DNA from 2 places in the Arthrobacter sp. W4I7 genome. Region 2 is predicted to be linked to the other one. Evidence: predicted binding sites of a transcription regulator. Region 2 holds the regulator's gene; the other holds the start of a gene.
What was found. Region 2 encodes HrcA, which represses chaperone genes, less so after heat shock. Its sites were predicted from a motif close to TTNGCACTCGNNNNNNNCGAGTGCNAA; they were not measured.
Positions count from the first base shown of each region.

Region 1: groL (chaperonin GroEL) is a predicted target of HrcA. The motif match lies at 9,417-9,443, and genes of this name have one in related genera.

Region 1 is NZ_JAUSXU010000001.1:3,641,587-3,654,052, reverse strand. Features, by position in the region: gene QF047_RS16460 (TspO/MBR family protein) at 29-574, opposite strand; gene QF047_RS16455 (lipid II:glycine glycyltransferase FemX) at 703-1,836, shown strand; gene QF047_RS16450 (peptidoglycan bridge formation glycyltransferase FemA/FemB family protein) at 1,966-3,282, shown strand; partial or broken gene QF047_RS16445 (threonine/serine exporter ThrE family protein) at 3,338-4,826, shown strand; gene QF047_RS16440 (siderophore-interacting protein) at 4,853-5,692, opposite strand; gene QF047_RS16435 (uracil-DNA glycosylase) at 5,707-6,477, opposite strand; gene QF047_RS16430 (DUF3263 domain-containing protein) at 6,606-6,935, shown strand; gene QF047_RS16425 (LytR C-terminal domain-containing protein) at 6,987-7,604, shown strand; gene QF047_RS16420 (cold-shock protein) at 7,807-8,013, shown strand; gene QF047_RS16415 (ABC transporter substrate-binding protein) at 8,010-9,290, shown strand; gene groL (chaperonin GroEL) at 9,619-11,247, shown strand; gene QF047_RS16405 (ABC transporter substrate-binding protein) at 11,332-12,466, opposite strand, start outside.
Region 2 is NZ_JAUSXU010000001.1:1,943,595-1,953,277, reverse strand. Features, by position in the region: gene QF047_RS08995 (PhoH family protein) at 1-855, opposite strand, end outside; gene QF047_RS08990 (GerMN domain-containing protein) at 1,238-2,197, shown strand; gene QF047_RS08985 (16S rRNA (uracil(1498)-N(3))-methyltransferase) at 2,208-2,990, opposite strand; gene dnaJ (molecular chaperone DnaJ) at 2,993-4,120, opposite strand; gene hrcA (heat-inducible transcriptional repressor HrcA) at 4,203-5,216, opposite strand; gene QF047_RS08970 (DUF3097 domain-containing protein) at 5,392-6,246, shown strand; gene QF047_RS08965 (DUF4870 domain-containing protein) at 6,434-6,853, shown strand; gene hemW (radical SAM family heme chaperone HemW) at 7,029-8,258, opposite strand; gene lepA (translation elongation factor 4) at 8,295-9,683, opposite strand, start outside.

The DNA of each region.
Region 1 (12,466 bases), 1.7 Mb from region 2:
CTTAGCCAGGCCGCGGTGACGGGCCCGGTCAGTTGTTGAGGGCAGCCCACCAGTTCAGCGTGCCGGCGAACACCAGCCAGGACACGTACGGCAGCAGAAGCAGGCCTGCCGTGCGGCTGATGGGGCCGGAGGACAGTACCGCCACCGCGACGGCGGCGATCAAGGCAACGATGATGGCCAGCGCCAACCACAGGGCAGCTCCGCCGATAGCGGGATAAAGCCCGAAGAATACCGGGGTCCAGGCAAGGTTCAGAGCCAATTGGATTCCGTAAACCTTCAAAGCGCGCGGGGTCCCCGGGGCATGCTTCCGCCAGACCAGCCAGGCGGAGACGGCCATCGCCGTGTACAGAAATGTCCAGACCGGGCCGAAGATCCAGTTGGGCGGCGACCAGGGAGCCTTGTCCGCAGTGGCATACCAGCCGTTCACGCTGTTGAACGTGGCCAGTGACCCGAGACCCGCAACGAGGAACGACGCTGCCAGGAAGCCAGCCAACACCAGGACCTGCCTGCCGGTGCCCGGCCGTTCCGCATCCTTGGTCCGGGCTGGTTTCACTCCTCCGGGATTCGGCTGCATGCCTCAACCCTCGCCAGGACCCTTGCTGGAGTCAAGGCAACAGGCCCGTCCGCAGCAGCGGCAAAAGGGCGCCGGCCCCCACCCCGCTGAAAAGCCCCGGCGCCGCCAGGCTTTAGACTTGAGGCTGCATGTCCGCACGCAGCCACGAGTACAGAACCGCGCACAACCCCCGATTGGACACGGCCCCCTTGCGAGAATTCACTGCACGTTTTGCCACCGACGAGGAAATTGAAAACTGGGACAAGCACGTCACGGCCAATCCCAACGGCGGCAACATGCTGCAGTCCGCCGCCTACGCGTCGGTGAAGAACGGCACTGGCTGGAGGGTCCGGTTCCTGGTACTGGAAAGCCCCGGCTCAGCCAGCTACAACCTGGTGCTGGAGAAGACGTTCCCGCTCCTGGGCCGGCTCTGGTACCTCATCAAGGGCCCTGACCTCGCAGCAGCCGGAGACCTCAGCGGGGCACTCGAAGCCTGCGCAGCGTTCGCCCGGGACAGGAAGCTCAACGTCTTCACCATCAAGATCGAACCGGACATCGTGGACTCCGTCGATGCCCAGGCCCAGCTGTCCGCCGCCGGCCTGGTGAAGGCGCCCAACATCCAGTCCAACGACTCCACCGCGCTGCTGGATATCTCCGGCCCGGAAGAAGCGGTCTTCAAAGCAATCTCCTCCCGGGCCCGCAACGCCATCCGCCGCGCCGAGCGGGAAGGCTGCGAGGTGCTCCGGAAAGAACCCGGCCCCGAAACCTACCGTGCGTTGTATGACCTCATGGCGGACACAGTGAACGCCAAAGGTTCCATGCCCCTGCGCAGCTACGAGTACTACGCTGCGTTCTGGGACGAGTTCTGCAACCGCGGCCAGGGCAATTTCTTCTTCGTCTACGAGGAAGGAAAACCCAGCGTGGGCGCGTTCGTGATCAACTACGGCGCCAAGGCAACCTACAAGGACGGCGGTTCCACCCAGAACCGCAAACAGTACGGCGATTCGCATCTGGTCCAGTGGGCCTCCATCCGGCGGATGCAGGAACTGGGCTGCACCGAATACGACTTCTGCGGCACCCCGCCCGCCTCCCTGATCAAGGACAAGAGCCACAACCTGTACGGCATGGGGATGTTCAAAACTAGCTTCACCAAAACAGTCACAGATTTTGTGGGCTGCCACGACTACATCCTTGCCCCGCTCCGCCACCGTCTCTGGGTCGGCGGCGCAGAAAAAGTCTTCCGCCGAATCGAAACAGCGCGGACCGGCCAGCAGTTCTACTGACCGCCGCCCCGGCGCAGGCTGAACCACAACAGGCTGACCCTCAACAGGCCGAAGTGGAGCCGCGCCACAACACCCGTCCCTGACCCTGCGCCTGACCCCTAGGCCGAATACCGTGAATAAGGAAATCCCTTGAATCCAGTCACCACCGGCACCGATCTTGAATTTGCCATCCTCAGCGACTCAGAGTTCGAGGCCTTTGCAGTTAAGCACCCGCAAAACAGCTTCCTCCAGTCCGTTGACTTCTCCCGGTTCCAGCGCGCCCGCGGGCAGCAGGTGGAGCTCTTCGGCATCCGGCGAGGCGGCGAACTGGTGGCCGCCGGGAAACTGAACTACACCACCACCCGCTTGGGGTACACGGTGTGCGAATGTGCCAAGGGCCCCCTGATGGACTATGCGGACCTCGAACTGGTGCGCGACGTCGTCGCACTCCTCCGCGGGCGTGCCGCCGAACGCAAAGCGGCGGAGCTGCGGATTTCCCCCAACCTCAAATACATCGCACGCGACGAGGACGGCGCCGAACACCCGGAGAATGAGGACAACCGCCCGCTGGTGGCACAGCTTTCCGGGCTCGGGTTCCAGCACCAGGGACTGGACATGAACTTCGTCAACGTGAACTGGATGTTCATTAAGAGCCTGGAAGGCATCAAAGACGCAGAAGAACTCATCATGGGCACCAGCTACCGGACCCGCAAGGCCATCCGGAAAGCAGAGAAAAACGGTGTCTTCCTGGAACAGGCCACGCTGGAAACCCTCGACGACTTCTACAGTGCCCTGAGCAAGGCCGGGGACGAAAAGGGGTTCGTTTACCGCGAACGCGCTTACTACGAGCATCTGCTCCGCACCACGTCCCCGGAGTTCACCAAACTCATGATGGCCAAGATCGACATTCCGGCCTACCGGAAATCCATCACGGAGCGGCTGGCCGCGGAATCGGCCACTGCGGCCGGGCTCCGCCGCGAAGTGGAAGAGACCGGCAGCAAGAAAAAGGCCAACCGGCTCAAAGTGGTCCAGGACCTCGTGGACAGCTACGAGCGGAGCCTCAAGGACATCGAACGCTTCCCCGACTCCGTAGGTGTTGCCACTGTGGCCGCCATCCACTTCGTCTGCTACGGGGACGAGGTGGTATGCGTGATCGGCGGCACCGTGCAGGACTACATCTACTTCAACGGCGCCACCTCCCTGTACTGGGGAATGATGCTGCACGCGCTGGAAAAGGGCTACGCCCGCTACAACTTCTACGGAACGTTCGGCATCTCCGGGCAGGACGAGGAGGGCCACGGCGGCTACGAGTTCAAGAAGGGCTTCGGCGGCGAAGTGGTCCAGCTGATGGGTGACTTCGTGATGCCGGTCCGGCCGGCCGTCTTCCAGGCGAACCGCCTGGCCCGGACCGCGGTGGCCGCCGCCCGCACAGTGCTGGGCAGGCTGCCTTTGAGGCGTTCGGCCTGAAAGACTGTCCACAGCACCGTACCGGTTCACAGCACCGCACTGGGAGGAGGCAACCATGACTAACCGGCCGGAACACCCCGGGCGCAGGCCGCACACGGACGGACTGCCCAAGACCGAGCCCCTGACCCCGTCCCAGGCGCGGCAGAACGCCGCCGCAAAAAGAATGCTGCGGCGGCTGGTGCAGGGCGAAAACCCGCCCACCGCCCCCTTGAGCATCGTGGACCGCCTTACCGGCAGCCCGTATGCCAACCCGATGATCCAGGTGGGCGGCGTTGACACCTCCGCCCGGAAGACCCTCGACTTCGCCCTGCACCTGGCTGAAACCATGTTCCGCTACGGCGCCGGTGCTCTCGAGGTTGAAACCAGCATCATCGCCGTCACCGCGGCGCTGGGCCTGAAAAACATTGAAGTGGACATCACCAACCAGTCCGTGGGCATCAACTACGCCCCGAAGGACCAGACGCCCATCTCCCTGCTGCGGGTGGTGCGTTCCTGGACGAACAACTACGCGGGTCTGGCCAAGGTCCACCAGCTGGTGACGGATATCGTGGCCGGCGGCGTAGGCCGTGACGAGGCGATCCGCCGCCTTGACGAGGCCATCACCAGCCCCAAGCCCTTCCCCCGGTGGCTGGTCACGGTGGCGTTCGGCACGTTCGCGGCGGCTTTTGTGGGCGTCCTGGGCGGCGGCCCGGTATCGTCTGTCATCGCCTTCGTCGTCAACATCGGCATCAGCCTGCTGGCCCGCCAGCTGGGCAGGTGGCGGGTGCCGGACTTCTTCATCACTGCCAGCTGTTCGTTTGTTGTGACCCAGCTGGCGCTGGTGCTCTGTGCAGTTCGGGCTGACAACGTCTCCCGCCATCGTGGTGGTGGGCGGCATCCTCCTGCTCCTGCCCACGGGACGCCTCGTCTCCTCCGTGCAGGATGCGATCAACGGCTTCCCGGTCACGGCAGCTGGACGTTTCCTGTCCACACTGCTGACGTTCGGTGCCATCGTGGCGGGCATCGCCGTCGCATTTGTGGTGGGGGAGCTGACGGGGATGCAGCGCATCGACGTCACGCAGACATTCCCGCCCGCCTACGACCTCTGGGTCCTGGTGCTCTTCGTGGCGGTGGCCGTGATGGCCATCGGAATCACGGAACAGACCAGCTGGAAGCTATTGCTGCCCACGGCAGGCGTGGGAGTGGCGGGCTACTTCGTCCTGCTCGCTGCCGGCCAGCTGGGAGTCGGGGACCGCTTCTCACCCGCCCTCGCTGCGGTGGTCATCGGCCTGCTGGCCCGGGTGGTTGCCCTCCGGATGGGGGCACCGCAGCTTGTGGTGGCCGTGCCGGCAGCATTGATCCTGTTGCCGGGCCTGACGATCTTCCGGTCCATGTATGTGCTCACTATCGAGGAAGCCGAGATCCTACTCGGCGCCGGGGGAATGCTCAACGCCGGCGCGATCGTCCTGGGAACGGCGGGCGGGATCGTCCTGGGTGACACCCTCGCGAGGCCGCTGACCCGGAGCCTGGCGAGCAATGAGCGGCGCCGAGCCCGGCGCCGTTGACTGGATCTGCCGCTGATGGGTACCGCCTAAATCTGGCCGACCGGCAGCTTCTTTTCCGCCTGGAACACGTCCTCCACGCGGCCCTTGGCCCAGTAGCCCGAGAGCGAAACCTGCTTGCGGTCCAGGCCGCGCTGCTTGAACAAAACGTCGCGCAGGGCCTTCATGTAGCCACGCTCGCCATGGGCGAAGACGTCCACGCGGCCGTCGGGCCATTCCGCGTCCGCCACCGCCTGGACCAGGAGGTTGCTCTCGCCGGCGGGGATTCCGTTGCGCCTGAGCCAGTGGAGTTCCACTCCGGCGGGGGCCGCGATGTGCTGGATGTCGGCGTCGGAATCGACTTCAAGGAACGCCAGGCCTGTCGCCTCGGCGGGCAATGATTCCACGCATGCCGCGATGGCCGGGAGCGCGGCCTCGTCGCCGGCAAAGAGGTACCAGTCCGCCTCGGGCGCGGGGTTGTAGGCGCCACCCGGGCCGGTGAACGTCACGGTGTCGCCGGGCTGCGCCGTGGCCGCCCAGGGACCTGCCAGGCCTTCGTCGCCGTGCACCACAAAGTCGATGGCCAGTTCGCGCGCGGCAGCATCCACCCAGCGGACGGTGTAGGTGCGGGTGAAGGGCCACTGCTCCCGCGGCATGGTTTCGCGGATGCTCCACAGATCCAGCGGGGAGGAGTATTCGACGCCGGGCTGCGGGAAGACCAGCTTGATGTACCGGTCCACAAAGTCATTGTTGGTGAAGTCCGCAAAGCCGTCCCCGCCGGCAACAATCCGAACCATATGCGGGGACAGTTCTTCCCGGCGGATCACGGTGAGGTTGACCTGCGGACGGCTTTTTTTGGTGGCGCTGGTAGCGGCGGGCATGGTGCTCATAAGGCAAGCCTAAGCTAGGGGATTGGCGGGAGCTCCCAGGTTACGTCCAGCGCACCCTGGGCGCGCAGGAGTTCGTTGACGCGGCTGAAGGGGCGGGAGCCGAAGAAGCCGCGGGACGCGGACAGCGGGCTGGGATGCGCGCTTGCCACCACGGGGGCCCCGTCCAGGAGCGGCCGGAGGCCTTCCGCGTCCTTTCCCCACAGCACGGCAACGAGGGGCATCGGTGACCCGTCCGTACGGTGCCTGCGTGCCACCGCGGTGACGGCCGCCGTCGTGATTTTCTCCCAGCCTTTGCCGCGGTGGGAACCCGCTGAGCCCGCCCGCACCGTCATGACCCGGTTCAGGAGCAGCACGCCCTGGTCAGCCCACGCGGAAAGGTCCCCGTGCACCCGGGCCGGAACTCCGAGGTCCGCTTCCAGCTCGCGGTAGATATTTGCGAGGCTCCGCGGGATGGGCCGCGTGTGCGGATCAACGGAAAAGGACAGCCCCACCGCGTGGCCCGGCGTGGGGTAGGGATCCTGGCCAACGATGAGGACCCTGACGTCCGCCAGCGGCTGCCGGAAGGCCCGCAGGACGTTCGACGGCGCCGGCAGGACATGGTGCCCCGCTGCCACTTCGCCGGCAAGGAAGGTGAGCACGTGGCGAAGTTCCCCCTCGACGCCCGCCAGCGCTTCTGCCCAATCGGGTGCCATCAGCTCGTCCAGGGGGAGCCGCGCGAGCTCGGCGAAACCCGGCGCGTCTGCCGGTTCCTGCGCCAGTTCGAACAAGGCATCTGATTCAAACACCGTCCCATTCTTGCAGGGGCGCCCTTGGCAAGGGGCCGGCAGCCCTTCCTGCCTGCAAATGACATGGGTGTTCTTCGCCCGTTAGCATGGGGGTCAGACATTTTCGCAAACAGCAAAAGGAGCGTGCAGTGGCGGAACCAGCTCGGGAGCACCTGCCGGAGCAGGAACCACGGCATTCGCTCCTGGCCGACTTTACGCTCCGTGACTCGCCGCTGAGCGAGCGGGACCAGCAGATGCTTGCCCTGGAGCGGCAATGGTGGAAGTACGCCGGGGCCAAGGAACAGGCCATCCGGGAGCTCTTTGACCTGTCTGCGACGCACTATTACCAGCTGCTGAATGCCCTCATCGATACCGAGGACGCACTGGCCCACGATCCCATGCTGGTCAAGCGATTGCGTAGACTACGTACGTCGCGTCACCGTGCCCGTACCGCACGGCGCCTGGGGTCCGACGCGTAAGACGCTCCCGCTGTGCCCTCCAGCAGCAAACCAACAAGGATGTCATCCACCATGACCAGATACGCCCGCGATGAATTCGACAAGGTCCCGGAGACTGCTTCGCGACAAGGTGTCCACCGCACGGCTTCCGCCCCTTCCCGGGTACGGTTGTGGCCGATCCTTGCGGTGGGCGTAGCCGCACTGGCGATCGGACTGGTGTCCTTCCTGATCCTCCCGAAGCTCGGTTTCAGCACCGCCGGCGACCAGGCATCCGTCAGCCAGGAGGCATCGCCACTGGCCGGCACCGGTTCCACGCCTTCGGCGACTCCGGACACGTCCCCCTCTTCGGTTGAACCCGAACCGAGTGCCGAGGCCGAACCGGAGCCGAGCGCATCTGCCACGGCCCCGGCCTTGATCAACAAGGCGCAAGGCGTTGCCATTTACAACGCCACGGGAACAGCAGGACTGGCCAGCCGGGTTGGCGGCACGGTCCAGGCTGATGGCTGGACGCTGGGGCAGGTGGGCAACTGGTCCGGCTCGCCGCAGCGAACCTCCATCATTTTCTACTCGGGAGCAGGCCAGCTCGCCGGCGCCCAGGCCCTGGCGGACCTCCTGGGTATTCCCACGCTGGTGAACAGTACCGAATTCCAGGTACCCCTGGTTGTGGTGCTCGGCCCCGGTTACCGATAAACAGCAATTGTCTTTTTGGGCAAACAGCACGGCGATGTCCCTGCCTGGTACCGGCTGTTACGCCTGAATAACTATTGCCGGTTGTCCCGGAGCCGTCCCGCCCCGGCCGCCATTGAGTTGGCTAGAGTGATTTTCAGGTTCGGTCCGGGCCAGCCGGCACAGCGGCGGGGACGCCCGGACACAATTGAAAGAGTGGTCGGACATGGCACTGGGAACCGTCAAATGGTTCAACGCGGAAAAGGGCTACGGCTTCATTACCGTTGACGGCACGGGCGATGACGTCTTTGTCCACTGGTCCGCAATCCAGGGCGAAGGCTACCGGGCCCTCGACGAAGGCCAGCGCGTGGAGCTCGAGGTGGGCGAAGGCGAGAAGGGCCCGCAGGCCGAAAGCGTCCGGCCGGCCGAGTGAACACCGCTTTCCTGCGTCCCGCGGACATCCGCCGGACGGTCCTGGCCGCGGCGGCCTGTTCTATCCTGGCCCTGGCAGCCTGTTCCGGCGCCACAGGCAATGCGCGGGTGGAACCTGTGGAGGCGTCCGGAGACGGCACTTTGAGGGTGGGGCTGATCCTGGACAGCACCGGCGACAACGCCTTCCTGAACGCACCGCAGCTGGCGGCCGCCAAGCTCGCAGTGCAGGAGATCAATGCCGCCGGCGGCCATAAAGGCAAGCCGGTGGAGCTCCTTCCCACCGGATCCGGGCAGGATGCGGCCGGGCAGGCCCAGGCCCTCGTTGCCGCTAAGGCTGACGTTGTCATCGGCCCCACCGATTCCAGCCACGCCGCCGCCGCCCTCGACATCCTCTCCCGCGCCCGGACTCCGCTGATCTCGCCCGCCAACACGGCCGCCGGGCTGAGCACCGCCAACAGCGGCGGCTATTACTTCCGGACCGCAGCTGCCGACGTGGCGCAAGGCCCCGTCCTCGTGAAGCTCGCCAAGGACGCCGGCGCCAACACTGTGGCGGTGATGTACCAGGAAGGCTCCTACGGCAAGGACTTGTCTGCCGCCGTCGCCGCCTCTGCCGGGGAGGCCGGCCTGGCAGTGGCCGCCACTGCCGGCTTCAAGCCGGGCGAGGCGGGCAGTGCCGCTGCTGCCGTGGACAGGGCCAGTGCGGACGCGGTAATAGTCATCGCCCGGGATGGTGCGCAGGGCGCCCTGGCCGAACTGGGCAATGCCGGCGTGGACGGGAAACGGATCATCCTCAGCGACGGCGCCTTCGCGCGCTACGGCTCCCGCCTGCCGGCCAAGTCACTCGACGGCGCCCGCTCGGTGGTTGCCGGGCAGCTCCCCGAGGCGGACTTCCAGGCCAGGCTGCTCACGGTGGATCCGGGCCTGAAGGATGTATCCTTTGCGGCCGAGGCCTATGACGCCGTGACCGTTGCTGCCTTGGCTGCCGCCCGGGCGCAGGACGACGCGGGCCGCTCCATCGCCGCCAACCTGATCGCTGCTTCCGGAGGAACGGTGGAAGGATCCACCGGGAAACCGGCGGCCGAAGCCTGCCTCACCTACAAGGACTGCCGGGCAGGGCTGATGTCCGGCCCGGATATTAATTACGACGGCGTGTCGGGCCCGGTTGCCTTCGACGCCAATGGGGACATCACCACCGCCACCTTCACCGTCTACACCTATGGGGCGGACAACAATCCTGCGCCCAGCGGCCGGGAGACTGCCGGGCGGGCTGCAGGCTGACCCGCCCGGGCCCGGCCTCACTGTTGGCCCGGCTTCGCTGTCGGCCCGGCTTCGCCGTGGGCTAAACAGGGAGACTGTCCGGCTTCTTTCGCTTGCACTCTCACGTGGGGAGTGCTAATTATTGAGTTAGCACTCTGACGTACCGACTGCTAAGCAAAGCTGGTTCCGGCCTGCGGCGCGCTGCACCGGTCGAGGAGCGAAGAAACACCTAACTGGAGTGAGATCCGCACCCGGAGGCATACAGAGGCCAATGGCGAAGGATCGTCCGTCGCGGGCACTGCAGCGAAGGTTCATTCTTAACGACTGTCCCGAAAGGACTATTGCCGTTATGGCCAAGATCATTGCATTTGATGAAGAGGCACGCCGCGGCCTTGAGCGGGGACTGAACATCCTCGCCGACGCCGTTAAGGTCACCCTCGGCCCGCGTGGACGCAACGTCGTCCTCGAGAAGAAGTGGGGCGCCCCCACGATCACCAACGATGGTGTTTCCATCGCCAAGGAGATCGAGCTGGACGATCCTTACGAGAAGATCGGCGCCGAGCTGGTCAAGGAAGTTGCCAAGAAGACCGATGACGTCGCTGGCGACGGTACCACCACCGCTACTGTGCTGGCACAGGCACTGGTGAAGGAAGGCCTGCGCAACGTTGCTGCCGGCGCCGACCCGCTGTCCCTCAAGCGCGGCATCGAGAAGGCTGTTGAAGCCGTCACCGCCGAGCTGCTGAACTCCGCCAAGGAAATCGAAACCAAGGAAGAGATCGCCGCTACGGCATCCATCTCCGCCGGCGACGAAGAAATTGGTGCCCTCATTGCCGAAGCCCTGGACAAGGTTGGCAAGGAAGGCGTCATCACCGTCGAGGAGTCCAACACCTTCGGCCTGGAGCTTGAGCTCACCGAAGGCATGCGCTTCGACAAGGGCTACATCTCCGCCTACTTCGTCACTGACGCCGAGCGCCAGGAAACGGTCCTCGAGGATCCGTACATCCTGATCGTCAACTCGAAGATCTCCAACGTCAAGGAACTGGTTGCTGTCCTCGAGAAGGTCATGCAGTCCAACAAGCCGCTGCTGATCATCGCAGAGGACATCGAGGGCGAGGCCCTGGCCACCCTGATCGTCAACAAGATCCGCGGCACCTTCAAGTCCGTTGCCGTCAAGGCTCCGGGCTTCGGTGACCGCCGCAAGGCGCAGCTGGCCGACATCGCCGTCCTCACCGGCGGCCAGGTCATCTCCGAAGAAGTTGGCCTCAAGCTGGAGAACGCCGGCCTGGAGCTCCTGGGCAAGGCACGCAAGGTTGTTGTCACCAAGGACGAGACCACCATCGTCGAAGGTGCAGGCGACGCCGACCAGATCGCCGGCCGCGTGGCACAGATCCGCGCCGAGATCGAGAACTCCGATTCGGATTACGACCGCGAGAAGCTGCAGGAGCGCCTGGCCAAGCTGGCCGGCGGCGTTGCAGTCATCAAGGCCGGTGCCGCAACGGAGGTTGAGCTCAAGGAGCGCAAGCACCGCATCGAAGACGCAGTGCGCAACGCCAAGGCTGCAGTTGAAGAAGGCATCGTCGCCGGTGGCGGCGTGGCCCTCATCCAGGCCGGTGCCAAGGCATTCGCCAACCTGCAGCTCTCCGGCGACGAAGCAACCGGTGCGAACATCGTCCGCGTTGCGATCGACGCCCCGCTGAAGCAGATCGCCTTCAACGCCGGCCTGGAGCCGGGCGTTGTGGTTGACAAGGTCCGCGGCCTGCCCGCTGGCCACGGCCTGAACGCTGCAACCGGCGAATACGTCGACCTGCTGGCTGCCGGTGTGAACGACCCCGTCAAGGTAACCCGCTCTGCCCTGCAGAACGCGGCCTCCATTGCCGGCCTGTTCCTCACCACCGAGGCAGTCGTGGCTGACAAGCCCGAGAAGAACGCTGCCCCGGTTGGCGGCGGCGACGACATGGGCGGCATGGGCGGCTTCTAAGCCTTCCCTGCCGGGCCTGGTCCCGCGAGAACATAAATGCGGCCCCCTTGAAAGAGGGGGCCGCATTTTGCGTCCGAAGCCTTTTTACTTCCTGGCGCTGGCCAGCATTCCTTCAACTTCCTTTTTGAAGGCGTCAGCAGCTGCCTGCGGCGTGAGCCTGTCGTAGAGGACTTCATCGGTGTACCGCTTGACCACGTTCTGCACGCTGCCGGCCCCTACAGGGGGAACTGGGGGAGCCCCCTTGATATCCGGGCCGAGATCCTTCAGGAAGCTGACCACCGTGGTGTCCGCCGGCTTGAGAGTGGGCTTGATGCCTTCGACGATCTCTGAATTGGTTGGGACGCCGCGGTCCGTCATCAGGATCGCTCCGGCTTCGGGGCTGTTGGCCAAAAAGTTGATGAACGTCGAGGCTTCCTTGGGGTGCTTTGACCGTGAGGAGGCGGACCAGAACATACTGGGCTTGTAGTACATGCCGTTCTGAGCGGCAGAACCGTCAACGCTGGGTGCCCGGAGCATCTTAATGCTGCTGCCGGTAGTAGCCTCGAGCGATCCGAGCTGGTTGGTCCACCACCAGGCCATGCCAACCCTGTTGGTGCCGAAGAGGCTTTCTTCCAGTCCGGCACCGGCGTCCTCGGTGGCGACGGTGGCCGGCGGACTGGCCTTCGAATTACGCTGTTCCTTCAGGCGCTCCCAGAACGAGGCAGCAGTGGACGTTTCGAAGGCCAGCTTCCCGTCCTCTGAATAAAGATTCTCGCCGTGCTGCCGCAGCCAGATGATCAGGTCGGCTTCATTGGTGCCGTAGGCCGCACCGTAGTTCTTGCCGTCGCCTGCGGCACTGATCTTGGCGGCCGTGGCCATAAAGTCATCCCAGGTCCACTTGGTGTCATCCGGGAGGGGAACGCCGGCTGCGTCGAAGACTTTGGAATTGGCCATGATGACGTAGGCATTCTGGCCGGTGCTGATCCCGTACTGGGCGTCGTCGTACTGGCCGGAAGCCAAGCCTTCTTTGTCCAGCTTGGAGGTATCGATATCGTCCTGCTTGGACAGATCAAGGAGGGCTCCGCGTCCGCCGTATTCGGCGATGTACTTCTGGTCCATCTGGATGACGTCCGGCGCGTCGTTCGCCGCAGTCTTGGTGGCGAGCTTGTCCCAGTAGCTGGCCCACTCGCCGGGCTCGGATTCGATCTTGATATTCGGGTGTTCCGCTTCAAAAGCGTCA
Region 2 (9,683 bases):
CACCACCATCCTGGACCCGAATCCAAGCCTGGTGAGGAACATCTTCATCTGCTCGGGCGTGGTGTTCTGTGCCTCGTCGAGGATGATGAAGGCGTCGTTAAGGGTGCGGCCGCGCATGTAGGCGAGCGGCGCCACTTCGATGGTTCCTGCCGCCATGAGCCGCGGAATGGACTCCGGGTCCATCATGTCGTGCAGGGCGTCGTACAGCGGGCGCAGGTAGGGATCGATTTTGTCGCTCAGGGTGCCGGGCAGGAAGCCGAGCCGCTCCCCTGCTTCGACTGCCGGGCGGGTCAGGATGATGCGGCTGACCTCTTTTTGCTGCAGGGCCTGGACGGCCTTGGCCATGGCAAGGTAGGTCTTTCCCGTACCGGCGGGGCCGATCCCGAAGATCACGGTGTTGGCATCGATGGCGTCAACGTAGTTCTTCTGGTTCAGCGTTTTCGGGCGGATCGTTTTGCCCCGGCTGGACAGGATGTCGTGCGTCAGCACGTCCACCGGGTTCTGCATCGACTGGGTGCGGAGCAGGGCCACGAGCTGCTGCAGTACCGCCGGGCTGATGACCGTGCCGCGTGCCACGAGTCCCCGGACCTCGTGGAGGAGCCGCATGATCCGCGGCACGTCCGTGGCCGGCCCGCTGATGGAAAGCTCGTTTCCGCGGACGTGAAAGTTAACGTCAGGGAACTGTTCCTCAATGAACCGCAGCGCTTCATCATGGCTGCCGAGGGATTGAACCATCTGGTCGGAGTTGTCGAAGAGGACTACTTCGGTGCGGACGCCAGGGAGTGTATGGGGAAACTCCCCCGCTCCGCCCTCGCCGGTGACAAGCCTGCGCTTTCCATTAGCTGATTCAGTCATGGTGTTGGCCCGCGGGCCCGTGATCCCCTCGATCTCGAAAGAGTAGCTGTTGGCTGATCTGCGGCGGCTGTCCCGTAGCGTCTCAGCGGTACCTTCCATCTTACGCCAGCGGACGGCACCGGCCCGATACCAGGGGCTGACACCGGGTCCCGGTATGCGCAGCTGAAAGCGAACAACGAATCCGTCAGTTCAGCCCATGCGCCGTCATTAGATATCAACTTCATATCGGCCTCATATCGTTCCCGTTGCAGTTGCGCCGTTCGGCGCATCCGGCCGCTTTTGCCCGTCCGGGCTGTGCGATGCTGGAAATCCAGGGTGCCAATGAAGCACCGGGGCTGACCGGGGATCGGCCTATCCAACCAGGAAAGGACAGGCAATCACTTTGCCGGAAAACGCAGAGCCCCGCCGGGCCGGAAGAGTCTTGAACGGCGCCCGTTCAATGGTTCTTGCCGGGCTCCTGGTCGCGGTCCCTGTCCTTACCGGGTGCATTGCCGAACCGGACCCGGTTCCCACCGGTGCCCTTGCCTCCAGTCCCGCCGCCACGGGCAGCGTGTCCGGTGCACCGTCCACCAGCGCCCCCCTGGAGACTACCCAGTCCTCCAACAAGGCGCCGGTCTACTGGATTGGCCGCAGCAACAGCAACGTCTTCCTCTACCGGGAGTTCAGGGATGTTCCGGAGCAGGAAAATCCCGTGACGCGGGCCCTGCGCGCGATGATGTCCGAGAAGCCCCTGGACCCGGACTTTTTCACCCCGTGGCAGAACCCCAAGCGGCTGGCGACGTCGATTTCCGGCAAGGACGTCATCACTGTTGATGTGTCGGAGGACGCCTTCAACAGCAACCTGGACGGCGACATGGCAGCCCGGGCCATCCAGCAGCTGGTCTACACGGCCACGGCGGCTGCGGCCAGCTCCGGGCTGATCGACTCCGGGCAGCAGATCCGCGTACGCATACTGGTGGACGGGCACACCGACTACATGGCGTTCAACCACGTTCAGCTGGGGTCCCTCATGGCGCGCACGGCGGGGCTCGTGGCTCCGGTGTGGATCATCGATCCACAGGAAGACGTTGAGGTGGCTGACGGCAGCGTCAAGATCACCGGCCGGAGCACGACTGCCGGCGGCAAGCTCCGCTGGCAGATCCTGCGCTCCGGGGAGAATGGAAACAAGACGCCGTTCCTGACGGGCGAAACTACCGCTGCCGCGGACCCTGCCCAGGCCGGAGTCTTTACGCTTGCGCTGACCCTGCCTGCCGGGGATTACGAACTCCGCGTGGGGCAAACCTCGAACCCCGATGGCCAGCAAAACGGCAGCGAGGACACCCGGGGCTTCAAAGTACGCTAGCCGCGGCTGTTCAGGCTGCCGGCTCCGCCCAGCGCCCGAGGATGTCGCTGGCGAGGACGACGGCGGCCGGGCCGGCGGTCGATGAGCGCAGGACATGGTGTCCCAGGAGGGCGGTCACAGCGCCCTGGCCGCAGAGTCTTGTCACCTCGCGCTGGCTGATGCCTCCCTCGGGGCCGACGATCAGGAGTACTTCCCTCGGCCCTTCCACAGCATCACTTGAGAACCACGATTCCAGGACCACCCGCAGGGGACGCACGGCGTCCTCGTGCAGGATAACGGCAAGGCCGGCCGCCTGCACAACAGCAGCGAGGCCAGCGGTGTCGACGGCGGCCCGCACCTCCGGGATCCAGGCGCGCCTTGCCTGTTTGGCGGCCGCGGTAACAACCGACTGCCACTTTGCGTGGGCCTTGGCCGCCCGGTCGCCCTTCCAGCGCACAATGGACCGTTCGGACTGCCAGGGGATGACGGCGTCGATCCCCAGTTCAGTGGCGGTTTCGATGGCCAGTTCATCCCGGTCGCCCTTGGCCAGGGCCTGGACCAGCACCAGCCTGATGCCGGGCCGGTCCTCGACCGCGAGGGATGTGCATTCGACCTCGAGTCCGGCGGCGGAGGCGGCCAGCACTTTGCCGCTCATCCGGGTGCCGGCGCCGTCGACGATATCCACGGGCTCTCCCGGAGCCAGCCGCTTAACGGTCACCGCGTGCCGGGCCTCCGGTCCCTCGAGGACGAAACGGCCTTCGGGCGCCATCTGGTCCAGGGACCCGGGGGCCGTGAAAAAGACGGGGTTGCTCACCGCTACAGGTTACCGAACCGGTCCCGGAGCTTGGCGAACATACCGCCGCTGGCGGCGAGCTTGCCCTCCGTGATCTGTTCGCCACGAAGCTTGGCGAGCTGGCGGAGGAGGTCCTCCTGCGCCCCGTCCAGCTTCGCCGGAGTCTCCACCTGCAGGTGGACCTTCAGGTCGCCACGGCCGTAACCGCGCAGGTGGGTCACACCCAGCCCCCGCAAGGTGATGATCTCGCCTGACTGGGTTCCTGCCTTCACGTCGATCTCCTGTGAACCGTCGAAGGTTTCCAGCGTGACATCGGTTCCCAGGGCAGCTGCCGTCATGGGGATGTTCAGGGTGGCGTGCAGGTCGTCGCCTTCCCTGACATAGGTGGCATCGTTGTTGACGCGGATTTCAACGTACAGGTCACCTGCGGGGCCGCCGGCAGGACCGGCTTCGCCCTGGCCTGTGAGCTGGATGCGCGTACCGGTCGCGACGCCGGCGGGAACCTTGATGGTCAGCGAACGCCGGCTGCGGATGCGGCCCTGCCCGTTGCACTCGTTGCAGGGGTCCTTGATGACGGTTCCGAAGCCTTCGCAGGTGCCGCACGGGGCGGCCGTCATGACCTGGCCCAGGATGGACCGGACCGCGCGCTGGACCTGCCCGCTGCCGCCGCAGATATCGCAGCGCTCCGGGTGTGTGCCAGGCCGGCAGCATGAGCCGTCGCAGGTGGGGCAGACCACTGCGGTATCCACTTCAAGCTTCTTGTTGACGCCGAACACGGCGTCGCGGAGCTCGATCCGGACGCTGATGAGTGCGTCCTGGCCGCGCCGGACACGCGATGCAGGGCCGGAGGAACCACCGGCCCCGAAGAACGTGTCGAAAATGTCCTGGAACGCGAAGCCCTGGCCGGCGTAAGCCCCGCCGCCGAAGCCGTTGTCCGTGCCGTTCTCGTTGCCGGTGGTGTCATACACCCGGCGCTTCTGGGGATCAGAGAGCACTTCGTAGGCGTGGGTCACGGCCTTGAACCGGTCCGCAACGTCCTCCCCGGGATTTACGTCCGGGTGGAGGGTGCGGGCCAGCTTGCGGTAGGCCTTCTTAATCTCTTCTCCGGTAGCGTCCGGTGAGACTCCAAGGACTTCGTAGTGGCTGCTCAAAGTTCGTATCTCTTCCTTGTTGTTCTGCCTGCAGTTGTGCTGCGGGCACTACTGTTCGTGCCTGGGCGCTGAACGGTGCGGGTCAGGGTCCCAAAATCCGTGACAGGTACCGGGCCACGGCCCTGACCGCTGCCATGGTGGTGGGATAGTCCATCCTGGTGGGGCCCAGCACGCCGATTTTCGCGACACTGTCGGGCCCATACCCCGTGGCGACTACCGAGGCCTCCGCCAGTCCGTCGTAGGGGTTCTCGCGGCCGATGCTGACGGCCACCCCCCGGTGGTCCTGTGCCATCTCGCTCAGGAGCCGCAGCATCACCACCTGTTCCTCCAGCGCCTCCAGGACAGGGCCGATGCTGAGCGGAAAATCCACGTTGGAACGGGCAAGGTTTGCCGTCCCTGCCATGACCATCCGGTCCTCCCGGCTGCTGTGGGCCAGGGCTTCCAATCCATGGGCCAGCGCCTGGGCCGCCTGCCGCTGTGCGGGAGCAACGCCGGACACCACTGCGGGCAGCGACTGCGCCAGCTGGCTCAGTGCCGTTCCGGCGAGGGAGCCCAGGAAACGGGCGCGCAGCGTGGCGATGGCGTCGTCGCCCAGGTCCTGCCCGACGTCGATGACCCGCTGCTCCACCTTGCCGCTGTTGGCGATCAGCACCACCAGCACCTTCCGTGGTGCAAGGAGGACAAATTCGATGTGCCGGACCACGGCGCGGTTGAGATGCGGATATTGGACGACTGCCACCTGGTTTGTCAGCTGGGACAGCAGCCGGACCGTGCGGTCCAGGACGTCGTCGAGATCGTCAGCGCCTTCCAGCAGGGACTGGATGGCCCGCCGTTCGGCCTGGGACAGCGGCTTCACCGCGGAAATCTGGTCCACGAAGAGCCGGTAGCCCTTGTCTGTGGGGATGCGGCCCGCGCTGGTGTGGGGAGCAGTGATCAGCCCTTCGTCCTCCAGTGCGGCCATGTCGTTGCGAATGGTGGCGCTGGAGACACCAAGATGGTGCCGTTCCACCAGGGCTTTGGACCCGACAGGCTCGCGGGAGTGGACGTAGTCCTCCACGATGGCCCGCAGTACTTCCAGCTTGCGCGGCTCGCTCACTCTCCACCTCCATCCAGGGTTCAGGGCAGCCGTTCCGCCCGCACCGTGGCTCGCAGGGGTTAGCACTCGGCATGCCTAAGTGCTAACAGTCTATTATGACTCGCCCCGTTGTTAGCATTGGTACCGCTCCGGGCGAAATTCCGGGCCAGCATCCAGCACGAAGCGGAGTTAATCCATGCAATACCAGAACTGGGGAGCCCAGGACCTGAGCGCGCCCGCACGGACGCAACTGCCTGAAGTGCCGGTAGAGCGAGGAATGGTGCTGGAGGAGGTCCAGTCCGGCTGGGTTGGCGCAGTGACCCGGGTGGAAAAATCGGGCGGCATGCATGTGGTGGCGTTGGAGGACCGCAGGGGCAAGTCCCGGTCCTTCCGGCTGGGCTTCGGTTTCCTCCTGGAAGGCCAGGCGATCCGGCTGATGCCGCCCGTTCCGAAGCAGGCCCAGGGCAGTGGTCCGGCCGCCGGCAGGACCGCCTCGGGTTCGGTCCGGGTGGCCGGGCAACGGGCACAGGTGGCCAAGGCGAGCCGCATCTGGGTGGAGGGAAAGCACGACGCCGAACTGGTGGAGAAGGTATGGGGTGACGACCTCCGGGTGGAGGGCATCGTCGTCGAACCCCTGCACGGCATTGATGACCTGGCGGCGGCCGTGGCCGTTTTCAGGCCCGGTCCGGGGCGGCGCCTCGGAGTCCTCGTGGACCATCTGGTGCCCGATTCGAAGGAGTCGCGCATTGCCGACGCCGTGATGGCCTCCCCGGGCGCGGCGGGAAATGTCCTGATAGTGGGCCACCCTTACGTTGACGTCTGGCAGGCGATCCGGCCGGCCGTCCTGGGCATCGCGAAGTGGCCCGATGTGCCCCGCGGGCAGGACTGGAAGACCGGCATCCTCAAGGCGTTCGGCTGGCCGCACGCCACCAAGGAAGATATCGGGCTGGGCTGGCAGAAACTGCTGGGCGCCGTGCGCACCTACGCGGACCTGGAGGCGTCGCTCCTGGGCAGGGTGGAGGAAGTGATCGACTTCCTCACCGTTCCCTGAGCTGACAAGGGTCCCAACCCGCGCCCGTCTGGCGGTTTCATGGGGCCTCGTTGCCGGGGACAGCGGAAAGGGCGGGCGCGGACGCCTGCACCAAGTATTCTTGGTACTGCGGTATCTGCCGATGGCAGGGCCGCAGCAGATACCGGCATTCTTAGTCAGCACCATTGCACTTTCGAAGGAACAGACTGTGGCAGAAAACGCACGTGATCACAGGGACAGCCAGGGCGGCCAGGGCCGTTCGGAGTACCATGGCGTCCCGGCGAATGCGCTGCCCCTGACGGCCAGCGAGGACAGGCAGTGGGCCACGCTCTCGCACTTCGGCGGGATCCTGGGCTGTGTTCCTGCGCTCCTGATCTTCCTGATCTTCCGCGACCGCGGCCCCTTCACCGCCCAGGAATCCAAGGAAGCGCTGAACTTCAGCCTGCCGCCCACCATCGCTGCCGTCGTGGCCAACATCCTGGTGTTTGTGCCTGTGGTGGGCAACATCTTTGCCGTGCTCGCCACGCTGATCTGGATTGCCCTGACCTGCTTCTCCGTGGCGGCCGGCATCCATGTGAACCGCGGGCAGCCGCACCGGTACCAGTACAACCTCCGCTGGATCAAGTAGTCCCCACCGGCGGCGGGGCTAGCCGACGCCGGGCTGCCGAGCCTCGCCGCGCACACCGCTCCGAGCAACCGGCCGCACGTCACGCTTGCCGCCGGCAACGAACTGTTCCTTGATACCGGGACGCCGGATCTGAAGCGACCCCGTCAGGGCCTGCTTCAAGGCCGGGGTTGGACGATCAGTCCGGAAGGACCCTGCGGACCACCGCATCGGCCAGCAACCTGCCTTTGAGGGTGAGGACAAGCCGCCCCCGGAACGCTGCCGCCGGCTCCACCAGGCCGTCCGCGATCAGGCCGGCCACCTCATGCCTGCCGTCTGCACCGAGCGTGGACACTGCCAGCCCGGAGTGCAGCCGTGCCTCAAGCATCACCCGCTCCACGTTCCGGGTTTCCGGGTCCAGCGTTTCCCGGCCTGCAGCAGGCGAGAGACCCTGGGCCAGGCGGCCGGCGTAGGCCGTGGGGTGCTTGACGTTCCACCAGCGGACGCCGCCTACGTGGGAGTGCGCACCGGGCCCGATCCCCCACCAGTCATCGCCGCGCCAGTAGGCGAGGTTATGGCGGCAGGCCTGCTCCGGCGTGCGGGCCCAGTTGCTGACCTCGTACCAGCCCAGGCCGGCTTCGGTGATCAACTGGTCGGCAAGCTCATACTTGTCGGCGTGGTCATCGTCATCAATGCCAGGGACTTCACCACGGCGGATCTGGGCCGCGAGTTTGGTACCGTCCTCCACAATCAGGGCGTAGGCACTGATGTGGTCGGGCTCGTAGGACAGGGCGGTTTCCAGGGAGTGGCGCCAGTCCGCGAGGGACTCCCCCGGTGTTCCGTAAATCAGGTCCAGGCTCACGGCCAGCCCGGCTTCCCGTGCCCAGCGGACTACTTGGGGAACGCGGCTTGGGGTGTGCGTACGGTCCAGGACTTTGAGGACATGCGGGACGGCGGACTGCATGCCGAAGGAGACGCGGGTAAATCCTGCGTCCTTCAGGACCGCGAGGGATTCCGGGGTGACGGAGTCCGGGTTCGCTTCCGTGGTGACCTCGGCGCCGTCGTCAATGCCCCACTGCTCGATGGCCGTCCGCAGGATCACGGCAAGGTCTTCCGCGGGAAGCAGCGTGGGCGTGCCCCCGCCGAAGAACACCGTGCTCATCTTGCGGGGAGGAAGGCCCGACGCCGAGAGGACCTTCGCTGCCATCGTCACCTCGGATGCAGCGGTGCCAGCGTAGGCGTCCTGGGACGCCCCGCCGCCCAATTCTGTAGCCGTATAGGTGTTGAAATCGCAGTAGCCGCAGCGCACCGCGCAGAACGGAATGTGAACATACAGGCCGAACGCCCGTTCCGCCGAACCCTCCACTGCCTGGGCGGGCAGCAGACCGTCCGACGGCGCCGGGTCGCCGAGGGGAAGAGTGCTAGGCATTGCTGGGGCCTCCGGTGTTGCCGGACGCAGTGATCACTACTTCTTGGCCTTGTCCTTGGATTCGTCGGTGGTGAGGGCGGCGATGAAAGCTTCCTGGGGGACCTCGACGCGGCCCACCATCTTCATGCGCTTCTTGCCTTCCTTCTGCTTCTCCAGCAGTTTGCGCTTACGGGAGATGTCACCGCCGTAGCACTTGGCCAGGACGTCCTTGCGGATGGCGCGGATGCTTTCGCGGGCGATGATCCTGGAGCCGATGGCGGCCTGGATGGGCACCTCGAACTGCTGCCGTGGAATAAGCTCGCGCAGCTTGGTTGTCATCATGACGCCGTAGGAGTAAGCCTTGTCGCGGTGGGTGATGGCGGAGAAGGCATCCACCTGCTCACCCTGGAGCATGATGTCCACCTTCACGAGGTCGGCAACCTGCTCGCCGTCGGCCTTCCAGTCCAGGGAACCATAGCCACGGGTCTTGGACTTGAGGATGTCGAAGAAGTCGAACACGATCTCGGCCAGGGGTAGGCGGTAGCGGATTTCCACCCGGTCCTCGGACAGGTAGTCCATGCCGCCCATCACACCGCGGCGGCTCTGGCAGAGTTCCATGATGGCGCCGACGAATTCGTTCGGGGCCAGGATGGTGGCGGACACCATGGGTTCGCGGACCTCGGAGATCTTGCCCGAGGGGTATTCGCTGGGGTTGGTCACATGGACCACCTTCTTGTCCTCCAGCGTGACCTCGTACTCCACGTTGGGGGCGGTGGAGATCAGGTCCAGGTTGTATTCACGTTCGAGCCGCTCGCGGGTGATTTCCAGGTGGAGCAGTCCGAGGAAGCCTACGCGGAAGCCGAAGCCCAGCGCAGCGGAAGTCTCAGGCTCATAGACCAGCGCGGCATCGTTGAGCATCAGCTTTTCCAGTGCATCGCGCAGCACCGGGTAGTCGGTCCCGTCCAGCGGATACAGGCCGGAGAAGACCATTGGCTTGGCATCGGCGTAGCCCGGGAGCGAATCCACGGCCGGCTTGGCGAGGTTGGTGACGGTATCGCCGACCTTGGAAAGGCGGACGTCCTTCACCCCGGTAATGAGGTAGCCCACTTCGCCAACACCCAGGCCCTTGGACGGCGTGGGCTCCGGGGAGCTCACCCCGATCTCGAGGAGTTCATGGGTTGCCCGGGTGGACATCATCTGGATGCGTTCCCGGGGATGCAGCATGCCATCCACCACGCGGACGTAGGTGACCACGCCGCGGTAGGTGTCATAGACAGAGTCGAAGATCATGGCACGGGCGGGGGCGTTCGCGTCGCCCACTGGGGCCGGCAGATCGCGGACGATTTTGTCCAGCAGGGCTTCAACGCCCATGCCGGTCTTGCCCGAGACCCGCAGTACGTCCTCCGGGTCCCCGCCGATGAGGCTCGCCAGTTCCGCCGCATATTT